4 regions of the Rothia sp. HMSC058E10 genome follow, and region 1 is predicted to be linked to each of the others. Evidence: riboswitches for the same ligand, from Rfam matches in the RefSeq annotation. Region 1 holds a riboswitch; each other region holds the start of a gene.

The links. A riboswitch is a leader RNA that binds a small molecule or an ion and turns the genes downstream of it on or off. The one in region 1 is predicted to bind S-adenosylmethionine.
Region 2: it holds a riboswitch for S-adenosylmethionine, as region 1 does, so the genes downstream of both, HMPREF2609_RS07995 (nuclease PIN) here and HMPREF2609_RS06040 (methylenetetrahydrofolate reductase) in region 1, are expected to answer to the same signal.
Region 3: it holds a riboswitch for S-adenosylmethionine, as region 1 does, so the genes downstream of both, HMPREF2609_RS09525 (AMP-binding protein) here and HMPREF2609_RS06040 (methylenetetrahydrofolate reductase) in region 1, are expected to answer to the same signal.
Region 4: it holds a riboswitch for S-adenosylmethionine, as region 1 does, so the genes downstream of both, HMPREF2609_RS02445 (bifunctional o-acetylhomoserine/o-acetylserine sulfhydrylase) here and HMPREF2609_RS06040 (methylenetetrahydrofolate reductase) in region 1, are expected to answer to the same signal.

Annotation. Positions count from the first base shown of each region.
Region 1 covers NZ_KV797630.1:73,541-77,718, forward strand. Annotated here, with positions in the region: gene HMPREF2609_RS06030 (sugar porter family MFS transporter) at 1-767, opposite strand, end outside; gene HMPREF2609_RS06035 (aldo/keto reductase) at 876-1,877, opposite strand; SAM riboswitch class I at 2,354-2,462, shown strand; gene HMPREF2609_RS06040 (methylenetetrahydrofolate reductase) at 2,540-3,451, shown strand; gene metE (5-methyltetrahydropteroyltriglutamate--homocysteine S-methyltransferase) at 3,494-4,178, shown strand, end outside.
Region 2 covers NZ_KV797640.1:118,677-122,854, forward strand. Annotated here, with positions in the region: gene HMPREF2609_RS07985 (cell division protein PerM) at 1-1,186, opposite strand, end outside; gene HMPREF2609_RS07990 (PIN domain-containing protein) at 1,476-1,910, opposite strand; gene HMPREF2609_RS07995 (nuclease PIN) at 1,915-2,193, opposite strand; SAM riboswitch class IV at 2,172-2,300, opposite strand; gene HMPREF2609_RS08000 (hypothetical protein) at 2,565-2,855, shown strand; gene HMPREF2609_RS08005 (DEAD/DEAH box helicase) at 2,900-4,178, shown strand, end outside.
Region 3 covers NZ_KV797643.1:24,226-28,403, reverse strand. Annotated here, with positions in the region: gene HMPREF2609_RS09535 (zinc metalloprotease) at 1-839, opposite strand, end outside; gene HMPREF2609_RS09530 (hypothetical protein) at 1,169-2,263, shown strand; SAM riboswitch class I at 2,549-2,665, shown strand; gene HMPREF2609_RS09525 (AMP-binding protein) at 2,671-4,178, shown strand, end outside.
Region 4 covers NZ_KV797613.1:63,959-68,136, forward strand. Annotated here, with positions in the region: gene HMPREF2609_RS02440 (ABC transporter ATP-binding protein) at 1-955, opposite strand, end outside; SAM riboswitch class IV at 1,537-1,650, shown strand; gene HMPREF2609_RS02445 (bifunctional o-acetylhomoserine/o-acetylserine sulfhydrylase) at 1,760-3,106, shown strand; gene HMPREF2609_RS02450 (homoserine O-acetyltransferase MetX) at 3,204-4,178, shown strand, end outside.

The sequences.
Region 1 (4,178 bases):
TCCTCAAGTGAACGCGCAATGTCCGCAATTTCGGCATCAGCACGTTCGGCGGGGCGGATGCGCCGCATAATAGCGCGCGCATCCTCGGTGCGCCCCTGCGCGATAAGCCAGCGTGGGGATTCGGGCATGCGCAGCATACCGATGAAAAGCGCGAGCGCAGGCAGGGCGCAGACGGCGAACATCCACCGCCATACGCTATCGTGTTCGCCCCAGAGGTTGCCGATGATGGCATTCACGATGAATGCGGCTAGCTGCCCTCCGACGACCATGAGTTCGTTACGCCCGGAGAGTGAGCCGCGAATTTCGTAGGGTGCAAGTTCGGCGAGGAATACGGGTACGACTGCGGATGCGCCTCCCACAGCGAGCCCGAGCATCGTACGACCCATCAACAGTACAGCAATGCTGGGAGTGAAGACGCATGCGAGCGCGCCCGCGATGAAGAGGATTGAGAGTCCGATGATGGTTCTGCGTCGTCCGATGGCATCTGAGATGCGCCCGGTGACCATGGCTCCGAGGGCGGCAGCGAAGGCGAGGGAGCCTGTGACCCAGCCTTGAATGGTGTTGTCCATGCCGAGTTCGCGACTCATGGGGTCGAGGGCGCCGTTGATAACGCCGGTATCGTACCCGAAGAGGAGCCCACCGAAGGTTGCCACCAGCGCGATAACCCCTAGACGGCGGGTGTGCGCGCCCTGCCCGAGCGGGGGTAGTGCACTGGCGCGGTTCGGCGGCTCGGTGGTGATGCTCATGCGGGTATTTTTATCTTTCATGCGGGTCTTGTACGGCACAGGTTGAGAGACCGCACAGTCTTTAAACGCTTGCTGGCTTGGGTATATTCCGGATTAGTTATATTTCCAGCTGGCTATATTCACGGCTGCTCAGAAAAGCGCGATGCTTTCGGGCGCCGGGAAAATCTCGTTGAGCCGCACCAGTTCGTCATCGTTGAAACGCACGCTTGCGGCCTGCGCGTTTGCGTGTACTTGTTCGGGGGCGGTTGCCCCGGCGATCACGCTGGCGACGGGATTCTGCTGTTTGAGCCAAGAGATGGAGGCTTGAACCTCAGAGATCCCCAGATCGGCACAAAATTCGTGGTAGGCATCGAGTTGTTCCCAATCGGCTTGCGCGAGTACCTGCGCTTTGGAGTGCGACAGACGTGACCCTGCAGGGATGCTGTCGCGGCGGTATTTTCCGGTCAAAAGCCCGTTGGCGAGCGGGAAATACGGGAGAACCCCGAGCCCGAAGTGGCGGGCGGCGGGAAGAATTTCGAGTTCGGCACGGCGGTCCAGCAGGTTGTAGTGGTTTTCGGCGGCGATAAACCGCTCAGTGCCGAGTTCGCGGGCGAGGTGCTCGGCGTGGGCAAGCTGCCACCCCGCAAAGTTGGAGTGCCCCAGGTAACGCACCTTTCCGCTGGTCACGAGCGTGTCGAGCGCAGACAGGGTCTCTTCCAGCGGGGTGTTCGGGTCGGGGCTGTGGTAGAAATACAGGTCAATGTACTCGGTTCCCAGGCGGCGCAGTGAACCTTCGACGGCACGCATGATGTATCGGCGTGAGCCGCGTGCATCCCAGTCGTTGCCGTTGAGGGTACCAGTAGGGAGCCCGAATTTGGTGACGATGATCAGGTCATCGCGGTTGAGGTTGAGTTTGCGCATCGCGGTACCGAACATGGTTTCTGAAAGCCCGGGTTCGGCACCGTACAGGTCGGCAATATCGAAGAAGCCGATGCCCGCCTCGACTGCGGCGGCGATAACGGCATTGGTGCCTTCCTGAGTTTGAGTGGGGGTGCCGGGGCGTCCCAGGTTGTTGCAGCCGATTCCGACGGAGGGCACGACCAGCCCGGAGTTACCCAGGCGTGCATATGCGGGAGATTCGATGCGTTCCATACATTTACTCTACCGTGTTTGACAGTATGTGGTCGCAACATGACGTTCACGGCGCTCTGCAACTCCCTAGAGTAAGACCGGAAGCAGATAAAGAAGGGCCCCGACATATGCGCATATCCTGTGAACCTGCAGACTCACGGGTAGAGGCGGTCGGGGGACTCTTGCACATAGTTTACACGACATGTTTTCTCAGAACAATACCCGGTTTTTTCCTTGTAGAATGCCTTCTCCCGCGAGCAGATAGTTTTGTGATGAGCAGATAACATTCCGCTATCTGCTCGTCGAAATATTATCTGCTCGCGGCTGAACTTGCGGCCAAATCAGGTGGAGGTTTCAATTCGCCGATCCGCACCTCCGCGAGCCCGTATGACGTATTGTTTCGCCGCATCCCACAATATTAAGCGGTTATGACCGCTCGACGACATGTGTTGACATATTCTTGCTGACACCGCGCATCCTGCCTAGAATAGGAACGTTATCTATCCAGAGCGACCGAGAGATCTGGCTCTTAGACGTCGCAGCAACCTCGCCAGCCTCCACCCATTGGGTGGACGGACAAGGTGCTCCCGCCAGAACCGATAGAAGTGAATTCCCTTCGCGTCTTGCTAAGATTCGGCGTACCTTCGGGCACGCTTCTATCGGGTGAACACGGAGGAATGAAAATGACGACAGTTCACCCGGCTCTTTCTTACGAGCTGTATCCGCCACGGTCGCACGCAAGCTGCGATTCCCTGCTCAAAACCATTACCGAGCTTGAGCAAACCAACCCGGATTACGTTTCCGTCACCTATTCGGGCGATGCGCAGCGCCGCCAAAAGACGTTGGCTCTGCTCGATCACCTGGTACATGAAACATCGCTGAACCCGCTGGCACATCTAATCTGCGTGGGGCATTCCGTGGCCGATTTGGAACGCTCGGTTCGTCTGATTCTGGGGCTTGGAGTACGCGGGTTCTTGGCGCTGCGCGGCGATATTCCACCCGAAAACACGCGCTCGCTTGAGCTGCCTTTTGCCCGTTACCTGGTGGAGCTGATTCGCAGGGTGGAACGTGAGGATTTCGCGCATCTTGCCGCGGGGAAGGTATCGATTGGGGTTGCGGCATACCCGCATAAGCACCCCGAGTCTTCCTCGCTTCTTCAAGACATTGAGATTCTGCTTTCAAAGCAGCGTGCCGGGGCGGATTTCGCCATCACCCAGGTTTTCTTTGAGACCGAGCGCTATTCGGGGTTGGTGGATGCTGCGCGCCTTGCCGGGGTGGAGATGCCCATTATCCCCGGTATTATGCCCGTTACCTCGCTGACTCGGCTGACGAAGCTGTGCGAGCTTGCCGGGCTTGAAGTACCGCGCAAGCTGGCGCATCGCCTGGAAACCGCGAGTGAGCCGCGCGAGATGCACCGCATCGGCGTGGAACATGCACTCGACCAATGTCGCAAGGTGCTTGATGCTGGCGCCCCCGGCCTGCATTTCTTCACATTTAACGAGCATGAGGCTGTGCTGGACGTCCTCGAAGAACTCGACGTTCCGCGCTACTCGAACCGTTTCAAACTCCCCCTAAGCGATCTTCAATACCTCTAAACTCCCCTTTTATTTGACACCCTCCCACAGTAAGGAACTAGGATGACCCGCACCCCATTCCCCGCAGCAACCATCGTCGGTTACCCCCGCGTGGGCCGTTTCCGTGAGCTGAAGAAGGCACAGGAAGCGTTCTGGAAAGGCAAAATCACGCAGGATGAACTGCACCAGGCGGCCGCAGATGTGCAGCGCACCTACTATGACCGTGTGATCGAGCGCGGTCTTAGCGTAACCGATTCGTCTATCCCGGCGACTTTCTCGTACTACGATCAGGTGCTCGATGCCGTGCGCCTTTTCACCCTCGTGCCCAAGCGTCTTGCCGACGCCAAGGATGCGCGCGGCCTGCTCGATCTGCCCGGGTACTTTGCTCTAGCGCGCGGCACCGAGACGCTGCCTCCGCTGGAGATGACGAAATGGTTCGATACGAACTACCACTACTTGGTGCCCGAGATCGGTCCGGATACCGAGATCAAGCTGAATCTTGAGGCTATTGACGAGCAGCTTGAAGTCGCCAAGGAACATGGGGTGACGGTGCGCCCGCAGCTGGTCGGCCCGCTCACCCTGCTTCTCGGGGCAAAAGCCGAACAGGGTTCGCCCGAAGGGTTCACACCGCTGGATCGCCTGGACGATTTCGTGAAAGCCTACCAGCAGGTGCTCGCCGAGCTGGCGGCACGCGGCGTGCAGTGGGTGCAGCTCGACGAACCCGGCCTGACCGTGGACCGCGACATTC
Region 2 (4,178 bases), on a different contig from region 1:
CAGTACCCGCACCCAGGGTTATTGCGGTCGCCACGGCGAAAGCTGCGGGCGATGCGCCTACCTCGGTAAAACGCCCCACACCCAACGATCCGCTGGAAATCCAACCCAAAATATAAGCCCACACGCCACAGAGCACGCCCACCAGCGAACCCAACACGAGCGAAGAAAGCGGCAACGCAATCACTCGGTAACGTACCTTCATGGTGATCCACTCATCCACGTGGTCTTCACCTTCACGCAAGAACCACCAACCGGCAACGGTCCCGGCGCCCAGCGAAACCGCCAGACCCGCATACCCTATCCAGCCCAGGCTCTCAGGGATAGCACCCAGAACCGGAAAGAGCGGAAGATCGCCCATCGTCGTCTGCGACCAGCCCACATGCGTGTCAACGCCGAACGCGAACCCGGCGCCGGTAGTCCACGACATCGCGTAAATCACCAAGTTCGGAAGGTAACCAAGCTGCAGCAGGGTCACCGCGAGCGCCCCCACCGGCCCGGCGTGAAGTTCCTGGTAGATTGTTGCAATCTGCGACCAGCGCGTCATCATGGCGATCACCAGCACTAAAGCACCGCCCATAATGAGCGAGAAAATCGCCACCATGGAGGCACGCACAATCGACCACACATAGGAGCTCGCCCACCGCGAGTACTGGCTCATCTGCGAAATCTGTTCAGCGGTGTTCACGCCCACCATACGGGCGAGCGAACGCGATTCATAGTAGCCGCCCCAGATCAACCCGACCAGCACCACTATCTGCGGAATCAACGCCGCACCAACAATACCCAGCAGGTGCCGTTCAGTGCTTGCCCACGCAAAGGCGACGGCAGCAAAAATACCGTAGGCAGCGCACCCTAATAGTACGGGTTTGAAGAATTCCCCTTCATAGGATGCGCGCGCCAATTTCCGCCCAGACCTAAAGCATAGGAGCACCGGAATGATGCTCAGCCCCATGGGCACCAGTGTGAGCATGCCGTGCGGCAAGATAATACCGAACGCATTCGGAATATTCAGCGGCACACCGTGCATGAGCAGCCACAGGTGGGAGGCAAGAGTTGCGAGTGCGGGAAAATCCATGCGGTTAAAACCGTTGGTAAACCACACCGCCATGAGCAGAACGAGCACAAGCCCGAAAGAAAGCGCGGCGGTAAAAACTAATTCAACGATGCCCTGCAGCCAGAGTGGCATAGGGGCAGAATACCGGGATGTAGAAGAGCTACTTTTCATCGTTCTTCCATCATGCCATGAAACCCGCCAGCGCGTGTGAGCCTGCTGGGCTTTCGGGGAAATAGTTCCGGTTAATTGGCGGCTAACCTTCGTTAACCGCTCACCGTGAACATAGGGGTTACACGAACGTTACTGATACGCTCTCACCGCTGCAGCGGCAGGTACAGATAATTGTGCCGAGCATTTCTCACGGTCTTCTCGAACACGCAGGTACTCCCCCGGCGCTTACAGCGAAATACGGGACGGACAATTAGTCTTCGATCCACGGATTCACTGCGGGTACGCCCCAGGACCGGTACACCTCAGCCTTTGAGGAAACGATTTCGAGGTCATGAGCTTGGGCACTCGCCGCCATCAGACCTTCGAGGGCGGCGGTGGGCAGGGGTTCGGCATCTTTACATCCGTGACTGTGGGTGCCGCGCGGGGCGCTGCGTCCTGCCCATTCGAGGCTTACGCGCGCATCCACGTTGATGATGTGGTCGGCAAACCTGTCGAGAAGTTCAGCAATCCAGCGGTCGGTCTCTGGATAGGGGTAGAGTCCTTTGAGCTCGCCTACGCTCAGCACCGAAATGTAGAGGTGTTTATAGGCGCGGTGGCGCAGAAAAGCAACAACTTTGGGATCTGGTGTGGCTTTGCGGATCTCGGCGAGTACATCCGAGTCGAGAAGCAGTCCTGAGGCGCTCATACCCCTATGCTACGCGCAGACCGGCATATTCGACGGCGGGAATACCCTCGGGGTTGGGAAGAAGCAGAAAATTGAGGAATTCGTCGCGCTTAGAAGAAATACGTGCGTAGTCCTGAATACTTACTGCCTGGTAACCGCCGCGTGCGGGTACGGATGCGGCACGCAGATTTTCCTGATAAGAGCGTGCAGGAGTAAGGGGGGATGCTGGAGATGAAGAGCTGTTGTACATTGACAACCATGCGCCGAATGCGCGTTCCTTTCGCGTTGCTCTTGCCTGTACCAAGTGCCACCTGAGGCGGCGAATACAAACCGCTTCGTCATCCGAGCCACCCGTGAACATGGGGTTGGCGTTCGACCATAGTCGGAGCTTATCAGTCGAAACTCTTGAAGCTGAATCCAGGTTACAACAGCTTTCAGGAATCTGTAAACGTGCGAACCCATCAAATTCTTGTGATTTACATAACGTGACTATGGGTGCGTATCTGTATATAACCACCTCATGGTGGCGTAGTGTGAAGTTTTAGGTCTTCAGAGCAGGTCTACACATTCGAGAAGAATCACGGCACACTGGGTAATGTACAGAAATTTATCTTGCCTCTGATATATCACCATGTCACGCCTGCTTTACGCTTCCGGAAAGAAAGAGTGATAACTGTGAAAAAGACTGTACAGATCATGGGGATAGTGGCCGCAATTTTTCTGATCATTGGGTTTGGCTTGTTCATCCTGGCAGGCTGGGGCTCACTCGTGGAATACCACGCCTTCGAGTGGAAGGGCATCGATCCCGCAGGAGCAAGTCCCCTCGTCATGGCGACTAATAATCTGAGCCTATGGTTCCTAGGCACCGGATTCCTCACCGGCATTATCGCCTTAATTCTGCTCTTCACAACGACGACTAGGAATACACGTAAGAAACGCTCAGCCCATCTTGGACAGACCTCATAACGAATTACCGCGCGCTTCTTTGACACCGTTGAGATAATGGAACGGTGAGCACGCCAAACCCTTTCCCCGATATCCCCGTCACCGTTGCGCAGATTATTCGGCAGGCGGGGCATAAGGCATACCAGCGCGGGCTTGCTTATGCCCGTCAGCGTGAAGTGGTGCGCTACACCTACGACGAAGACGAAAACACGCTGGAAGGCCTGGTGAACGGGAGTACCCCTATCCCCTATGAGGTAGATATTCGCTTCTTCCCGGGTTCTGACGCCGATTCCAATCTTTTCAACGCACGATGCACATGCCCGGTCGCCGCCGACTGCAAGCACGCCGTCGCCCTCATGCTCACTGCACTCGACCGTGCCAAGACCGCGCGGAAAGCCCTCGACAATGCGCCTGGTGGCCGCATCCGCCAGTCTATGAACCCGGAGAGGCCAGAAGATACCGTGCGACAGGTTGCGGAGACAGCCGACGATCCCCTGGCGGCCTTGCGCGCATCCGGGGCGATTCGTTCGGCAAGCTCGCTCACCACCGACCCCGAACCTCTCCCCCTGAACGACCACGAGAATACGCATTCTTCGCCCTCGAAAATTTCGGTGTGGCGGCGCGATATGGCGCAGGTTCTCGCCGCCCGGGGCGAAGCATCCGGTATTGATTCGGCACGGGTTCCGGGGGCGCTCGATCTTTCCTTCAGCATTTCGGGTTCGTATGCGCGCGGGCGCAATATTCCCGGTGCAACCCCGCCTATCAATTTGTTGGCGCGGCCACTGATGCAGTCCAAAACCGGGCGCTGGATCAAGGGCGGGCTCAGCTGGGAGACCTTCGCCTCCAGCGTGGGTGGGCCGGTCGGTCGTCACGAGGTGTATCCTGAGCACGAACGGTTCTTTGCCGAAATATACGCTATCGCGCGCCCGTGGCAGAATATGTACTCTTCGCATCGGGACTGGATTTCGCTTACCGCCACGAATTCCACGCTGCTGTGGGATGTTCTGGCGCGCGCAGAGCAGATTGGCCTGCCGGTTCTTCTCGAAGGGTTTGAGGTAACCACTGCGGTTTTACCACCCGCCCGGGTGAGGGTACACGCCGGAGCCGTTGAGGCCGAATCCCGACAGAACGCAGAGGCTGCCGTGAGTGAAGATTCCGCTCCTGACCTGGCTCTTCATGCCGCCTTGGGATGGGAAACCCGCGAAGATAACCGGGTGCGGCAGCTCTGGTTTGATGCCGCGCACTGCCACCCCATCGGCTCGCCACGCTCAGGATTTTTCGCGCTCGGCTCTCTTGTGCAGCGTATTTACGAGGAACAGGCGCATCGAGTGCATTGGAAGAGCA
Region 3 (4,178 bases), on a different contig from region 1:
AGGTATCCGCGAGCTTTGAAGCCGAACCCGCGCCGCTCACTGAGCGCCGACTCATCAAGGCTTAGCGCGTCCGTCTGGGAGTACCCAAAATAGAACGTTCCGTCTTTCTTAGGAACACCAGTGAGCTGGTAATCGTAGTTCATCACACTGAAGTAATGGGGTTTGCCGTTCTCACTATCATTGCCGCCGTGATCAAGACCCAAATTATGCCCAAGCTCGTGTAGGAAAGTGCCCACGCGAATATCGCTGCTGGCGCCACCCCAGTAGGTTTTCCCGACGGTCACGATAAACCCGGCTTTGTTCTTGTACCCCAAGCCCGATGAGCTGTTATGTCCGTGGTAATCACCCCAGATCATGTAATGGAAAATGCCCTCGCGGGCAGGGTTGAAATGACGGGCCTTAATACGTGCCCAATCGCCCATATTCCGCAGTCCCTGATGCGGCACCTCATTACCGCCGCCCAGATTGTACTTAGCGCTTCGGGCGGACCCAGCGTCTAGGTGCAGGTTAATGCCCGGTTTTCGATCAGGATTACTGATATTAAGTGTGGCGAAGGATTGCACGATTCGGTCCAAATCTTCTTCGCTGCCGAGCTCACCGGGCATGTAATCCATCTCGACGAATACGTCCTTATGGTTAGGGTTCGCACCCATCGCGGGATAATCGACGTCAATAGCGCCGTCACCATCGGCATCGTAACCGTACATCTCCCAAGAATCGAGAATACCATCGCCATCAGTGTCATAGGCGGGAACCGAGGCAGCGGAGGTGGGCAGGATATTCAGCAGCACCAGGCTGGCAACCGCCAGCGTCATGTGCGCCGTGCGACGCATCTTCATGAGAGTGAGTCCTTTAGATATGTATATGTTGAGTGAATACGAAATCTTCATATCGGCAGCCCGCAAGCCCAGAATGATGCGCCCATGCGGCGGTGAAACACAGAGACTCGCCGGAACATACACGCGACAATAGGCCCGAAATGAGCGCGGAATACAGAATATCTTCCGCATAATTTGAGGATGCTCAGATCCGGGTGAGTGAGCGTTTTATCGTAAAGATTTCATGTTTATCTTATATTGTTTAGGATTTCTGGGGTATATCCCGTAAAATTATTACTGGCGTGTAATCCGAGCGCCACTTATTCACCCAACCACTCATAGGAGTCATTGTGACCCACGCATCTACGCGGGGAGGTCTAACGCGCCGTCGTGTTCTGGCGGGCGCCGCATGGACAACCCCAATTATTGTTTCTTCCGCTGTAGTTCCGGCTTATGCGGCTTCGTATGATGACACACGCCCTGACTACGGTATTTTTACCCAGGCGTTCGTCACCCACCAGGAACTAGACACTAACAGTTTCCTGGGGCTAGATTCATTTAGCGGCCCGGTTGAGAACGAGCAGGCCAATGTTCCAGCAGGTTCCAGTGGTCTCTACTCGGCTGGCGGCGGTAAGTTTACCCCCGGCGGCAGCATCGGCAAGGCAAAGTGGGGCGGTGCAGGTTTCTGGTTCTCAGCACCCAAGGCAACCACTAAAGACGGCAAGCAGACATACTACTCGGGCACCACTACCCTACTCGCCGGTGCGCGCCTGCGCTTGGAGCACCGTTTCGTTTTCCCCGACTGGGCCGAGATCGACGGGGCAGAACCTCCGGGCTGGAATAAAAATACTGACGATTTTGCGGTTTCCCTCGCCGTTAACCCCACGTCAGAAAACGGCGATAATCCCCAGCTCGTCGCCTTCAACGGTGGTGCTATGTACGGTTACTTCAGCGAGATGACCGCCAACGGCAATGAGCTGATAGGCTACGTCGATATTACGCTTGACCATGATGTTGTAGCTTCCAGTCATAACGGCGGCGGGACTCAGGTCTACAACCAGATCTTGGCCAGCCAGTTCGGTACACATTTTGAAGATTTCTATCTCGAACGCTACGGTGTGACCACCACCTTGACGATCCTCAGCGGCACTCTGCGCTACGAACCTGAGAATGGTGCCCCCAAGAGTGATATTGACCTGACCGGTCAGCAGGCTGTGGCATCCATCGATCATGTTGGCGAACCTGAGAATCCAGATCCGAGCACTCCCAGCGACAAGTCAAAGTCCAACTCGACGGGATCAACGGGTGACCAGAAAAACAAGGATCAAGAGAGCGACTTCACCGTCCGTAACGATATTCAGATCGATCCTAACGACTGGTTATCCGGGCAGAAAAACCCTAACGGAGCCTCGAAAGGCTCAACCAACGCACAAAAACAGAACTAATCGGTAATTTTGGGTGAGTAAACGGCACTCCCGCCGGGTAAATCCTCTTGACGAGGCGCATCCCGGTGGGAGTGTTTTTCTTGTATTGTTCGCGAGCAGGTGGTTTTTGACCCGAGCAGGTAGGAGAATCCTACCTTGTCGGCAAAATCCTACCTGCTCGCGGGTATAGGGCGTGGGGTGGATGGCGGGCGCAATATTGCGGAATGTTACGAACGTGGCGCATACACGCGCAATATGACGGGGTGTCTTTGCACCTGCGCCAGCTACAAGGTTTACTAGATTGGTAATCCATCTAGAGCGACCGAGAGACCTGGCTCGACGACGTCGCAGCAACCTCGCCTGCGGTGGCGCATCATGCGCCTTCATAACGCCGAAGGTGCTAACGCCAGCAACCGATGGGAGATACTGTGGGACTTCCCTCCCCTTTTTCATTCACGAATCCTCTAGCACCCACCCCCAACCCCGCGCACGAATCTGACGAGGCGCGGGTAGCGTTCTGGGAAAAACAAGCCGAGCGCTTAAGCTGGGGCAAGACTTGGGACAACGCACACACCTTCCAGAAACCGCAGGTTATCGGAACCGATGCTGAGGGCATCGAAGAATACTCCGTACCCGAGATTAAGTGGTTCGAGGGCGGCAAACTCAACGTCGCCTACAACTGCGTGGACCGCCATGTGGAGGCGGGCCGCGGCGACAAAGTAGCCCTCTATTTCGAGGGCGAACCCGGCGATCGTGAAGCTATCACCTACGCCGAACTGCAGCGACGCATCGCCCGCGCCGCCAACGGCCTGCTCAAACTCGGCGTGCGTAAAGGCGACCGCGTGGTGATCTACCTGCCGGTTATTCCCGAAACCATTATCTTCACGCTTGCGTGCGTGCGCATCGGCGCAATTCACTCACTCGTATTTGGTGGGTTCTCGGCGGAGGCGCTGAAATTCCGGGTGGAAGACACCGGCGCGAAGGTTCTGATCACCACCGACGGGCAGAACCGCCGCGGCAAGGTCGTGCCCGTGAAGGTGAATGCCGATGAAGCATGCTCGGGTGAGAACAATATCGAGCATGTGATCGTGGTGGACCGGACAAGCGCCGCAGACCCCGTGGCGCACGCGCAGGTTCCTTGGACGACCGGGCGCGATATTTGGTATCACGACCTGGTGGACGATCAGCCCGATACCCATGAGTACGAGCTGCATGATGCCGAGGACCCGCTGTTTATCATTTATACCTCTGGCACCACGGGCAAGCCCAAGGGCCTGGTGCACACGATGGCGGGGTATTTGGTGCAGACCGCATACACTCACGCGCTGCTGTACGATCTGCTGCCGGACTATGTGGATGACGACGGGGTGCTGCGCCCCGATGAGCTGTCTGCCGTGAACGACCCGGCGAAGGTTGAATCGACTGTGCATTGGTGTACCGCCGATCTCGCGTGGGTGACCGCGCACACCTACGAAATCTATGGTCCGCTCGTGAATGGGGTTACCGAGGTTATTTTCGAGGGTACCCCCAATACTCCGCATTATGGCCGTCATTTCGAGGTTATCGAACGCTACGGCGTCACCAATTACTACACCGCTCCAACCCTGATTCGTTCCCTCATGGGGGCTTTTCCTGACGGCCCCGAACCCGGAAAATACGACTTCTCAACTGTGCGTCTGCTCGGGTCTGTGGGCGAGTCCATTAACCCTCAGGCGTGGAAGTGGCTGCGCAAGCACGTGGGGGGGGGTACCGCATCGTTTATCGATACGTGGTGGCAGTCCGAAACCGGCTCGACCATATGCTCCCCGCGACCACATGACCCCGCCTTCGCGCCCGAAGGGGCCTTCCCCGAAGGTACCCCGCGCTGCACTCCCCTTCCCGGATGCGCCACCCGCGAAGTCCCCGGGGTCTCGGTACGCGTGGTGGACGAACACGG
Region 4 (4,178 bases), on a different contig from region 1:
TGGCTGGGCGAGTATACAGTGGTGTGAGCATCTGAACCTCACGCTCAGCGAGAATACGGGTCAGCAGAGCCTCTGCGTGTTCGGTACTGAAGGGGTGCGGCTTTTCCGAAACAGAACGTTCATTCCAGTACACGGTGATCTCCCACTCGCTGCCGCGCGGGGTCAGCAACACTGTTCCCGCATCGCCCAAAGACCGAGCAAGTTCTTGAAGCACCGGCCCGGCATTCGCATCCACACGCCCCACGGTGGTAACGGAGATCCCGGCGTGCGCGGTAATATCCGCCACTGTGCCCGAAACCGCCATGCGACCGGCACCGATGACCGTGACCCGATGCGCTAACTCCTCAATCTCGCCCAGCAGATGGCTCGTGAGTAAAATGGCGGTGCCGTCATCAGCGAGGGCGCGAATTAGCTGGCGTATTGTCAGCGAAATATCTGGGTCAAGCCCATTCGTCGGCTCATCCAAAAGCAGCAGTTTTGGCTCGCCCAGCAGTGCCCGCGCGATGTGCAGACGTTGTTTCATACCGCGGGAAAACTCTTGTACCTTCTTCGCGGCGACATCTGCAAGATCGACCCGTTCCAAAGCGCTCGCCACCTGGGTACGGCGTTTGCGCGCGCTAACTCCGGCAAGGTCGGCGAAGAAGAGAAGATTATCGCGGGCGGATGCTCGCGGATAGAACCCGGTATCCCCGCCGAGTACAAGCCCTAGGGATGCGCGCGCACGCTGGGGGTGTGCAAGCGCATCCACCCCGTCGATGCGAACGGTACCGCTTGTGGGAGTCAGCAGTGTTGCGCACATCTGTACAACCGTTGTTTTCCCCGCTCCATTGGGACCGAGCAGAGCATGAATTTCGCCGGAACTTATGCTGAGTGAAACATTATCGACAGCGGTGAAAGCGCGTTCACCCTTGCCAAAGGTGCGGCATAGCTGTGCCGCGTCAAGAATTGTAGACATTGTGATAAAACCTTGCGGTGCTTAGTCACCCGAAGCCGCTTGAGCATGGTGTTCGCACGCCTGCAATACGTGGGACGGGTGAGATGAATAAGTCGTGAGAGAGGCACTTCTTAGTGCCTGAATAATCCCAAGTCACCGGCTGCAGGTGCGGAAGGTATAACAATAAAACCCTCAGAACTTTGGTGTCCCAAGCGCTCACTATGCGCTTCTGAAATGTATCGAACCAAAGCAGGGTTATTTCTGAAATTTTTAGAGCCCACCATCTGGGCGGGCATTCCGCGAGCCGGTGCGACTTTAGCGGGAAGTCATACCTCATCACTCCTAGATTCAAGGCTTCCACCAGTGTAGCATGGCTCACGATTGCCTACGCTGATGGTAATTTAGCGACGGCTAACGGCAGATCACATGGCTTTAGCGGTTCGGGTACAACATAGGCACGGTCACAAGCGCATAAGTATTGGTGTTTCTCCCAAACAATAGGCTGTCGTGAAAACAGTTCATAAAACGTCATCTTTGCAACAATGCGCCGAAAACGCGCATCCGGCTTGACCATGTGCGCTTCCTATGAAACTCTAGATGCAGGTCATGAGAGCCAGTGATAAGCCCCAGCTAGCTGGCCGGCAACCCTCCTCCGCGGTGGGGTGCCCTGGGTGAGGACCAGGCGTTGAACACAAAGTACAACGCAAGCGCGGGACCGATGTGCCCGATTCTGGTACATCGTTTTTTCGTTTGCAGAGAAGAAAGCCTAAGAACTCTGTACCGAAATCGGCATGCGGCCCCCTGAACTATTACAAGGAGCTTCGCATGAGCAACACTACAGTCCCGACTCCCGCCAATCCCGCCGGTTGGAAATTTGAAACCCGCCAGATTCACGCGGGGCAGGCACCGGATGCTGCAACGGGAGCTCGGGCGTTACCTATCTACCAGACCACCTCGTTCGTTTTCGAGAACGCAGAACAGGCCGCTAACCGTTTTGCTCTCACAGAGCTTGGGCCTATCTATACCCGTCTGAACAACCCCACCCAAGAGGTTATCGAAAACCGCATCGCATCCCTTGAAGGGGGAGTAGGGGCGCTTTTGCTGGCCTCAGGCCAAGCGGCTATTACCTATGCGATTCTTAATATTGCGGGCGCGGGCGACCATATCGTGGCTTCCCCATCGATTTATGGGGGAACCTACAACCTACTTAAATACACGCTTGCCGACCTCGGCGTTGAAACTACGTTTGTTGAAAACCCGGACGACCTGCAGCAATGGCGCGATGCGGTTCGCCCCAACACGAAACTCTTCTACGGAGAAACCGTACCTAACCCCCGGAATGATGTGCTCGACATCGAGCCTATCGCCCAGATCGCCCACGACAATGGCGTTCCCCTAATCGTTGATAACACTGTTCCCACCCCATATCTGGTGCGCCCCATCGAATTTGGTGCGGATGTTGTAATCCATTCCGCCACAAAATATCTGGGTGGGCACGGCACCTCAATCGGCGGCGTTATCGTGGACTCCGGGAATTTCGACTATGGAGCCAATCCCGAAAAGTTCCCCAAGTTCAACGAACCTGCCCCCGGTTACCACGGTCTAGTTTATGCCCGTGACTTGGGCAAAGACTCCGCTTTTGGTGCGAACCTTTCCTATATTCTCAAGGCGCGGGTTTCGCTTCTGCGCGACACCGGGGCGGCGATCTCTCCAACCAACGCCTTCAACATTGGTATCGGTCTGGAGACTCTTTCCCTGCGCATCGAACGCCATATCGAGAACGCGACCAAGGTCGCAAACTGGTTGGAGGAGCATCCGCTGGTCGATCAGGTGATCTGGGCCGGTCTGCCTTCCTCGCCCTGGTACGAGCGAGCCCAGAAGTACCTGCCGAAGGGGCCGGGCGCCGTCGTGGGATTCACCCTCAAAGACGCCGACCTGGAACAGACTCGCACCTTTGTGGATGCTCTGCAGCTGCATTCCAATGTGGCGAATATCGGCGATGTACGTTCGCTTGTTATTCATCCCGCATCCACCACCCACTCGCAGCTTTCCGAGGAAGAGCTAGAGGCAATTGGGGTGAGCAAAAACTTTGTGCGCCTCGCCGTAGGGATCGAGAATATTGACGATATTATCGCAGACCTAGAATTGGGTTTTGCGACTCTGAACGCCTAACCTGCACCGTCGCGACCGGGCTGCACAGTAAGTGCCCGGTCGCGGTATCGGTTTCTCGCCTGCCATTACCAAAACTACCGGTTACCCAGGAGAAAACATGACGGAAAATACCGTACACGCCACCTATCTGTCGCAGCTGCAGTATCCCAGCGCTCAGGGGTACCTGCGGCAGATGGCGATCGGTGATTTCACCCTCGAAAACGGTACCGTGCTTCCACAGGTGAACATTAGCTACGAGACGTGGGGGACTCTTAACGAAGCTGGGGACAACGCGATTCTTATTCTGCACGCCCTCACCGGCGACACCCATGTTTCGCGAGGGATTCCCACATCAGATATGCCTGCACCCAGTATCCGTGCGGTCGAAAGTGATGGTTGGTGGGAAGGTATTGTGGGGCCGGGTGCGGTGGTCGATACTACCAAGTATTTTGTGATAGCCCCCAATATCTTGGGTGGATGCTACGGCTCGACCGGTCCGGCAAGTATCGTACCCGAGGGGTACCCGGGTGCCGGGAAACCCTGGGGGTCACGCTTTCCTCACGTCACTATTCGCGACTCGGTACGAGCCGAAGCCGAACTTATCGCCCGGTTGGGGATTAAGAGTTTTCACCATGTAATCGGAGGATCGCTCGGCGGGGCACGCGCTATCGAATGGGCGGCAACCTTCCCCGAGCTGGTACGTGGATGCGCGGTCATCGCCGCCGGCCCCGCCGCCACTGCCGAACAGATTTCCTGGGCTCACACCCAGAACCTCGCCATCCGTGCTGATGCCAATTTTGCTTCCGGCGATTATTATGGGGGATCGGCACCCACGGCCGGGCTCGCGCTGGCGAGGCGCATAGCCCACACCACCTACCGCAGCCCAGCCGAGTTGGAGCATCGCTTTGGGCGGCAGGCAAACCGCGGCGAATCCACCGACGGCGGGTCCATTGGTGAGAACCGCGGACGATATGCGGTCGAAAGCTACCTGGACCACCATGGTGATAAGCTCGTTGAGCGTTTCGATGCCAATAGCTACCTTGCCGTGAATGAGGCGCTAATCTCGCACGATGTTGCACGCGGGCGCGGCAGC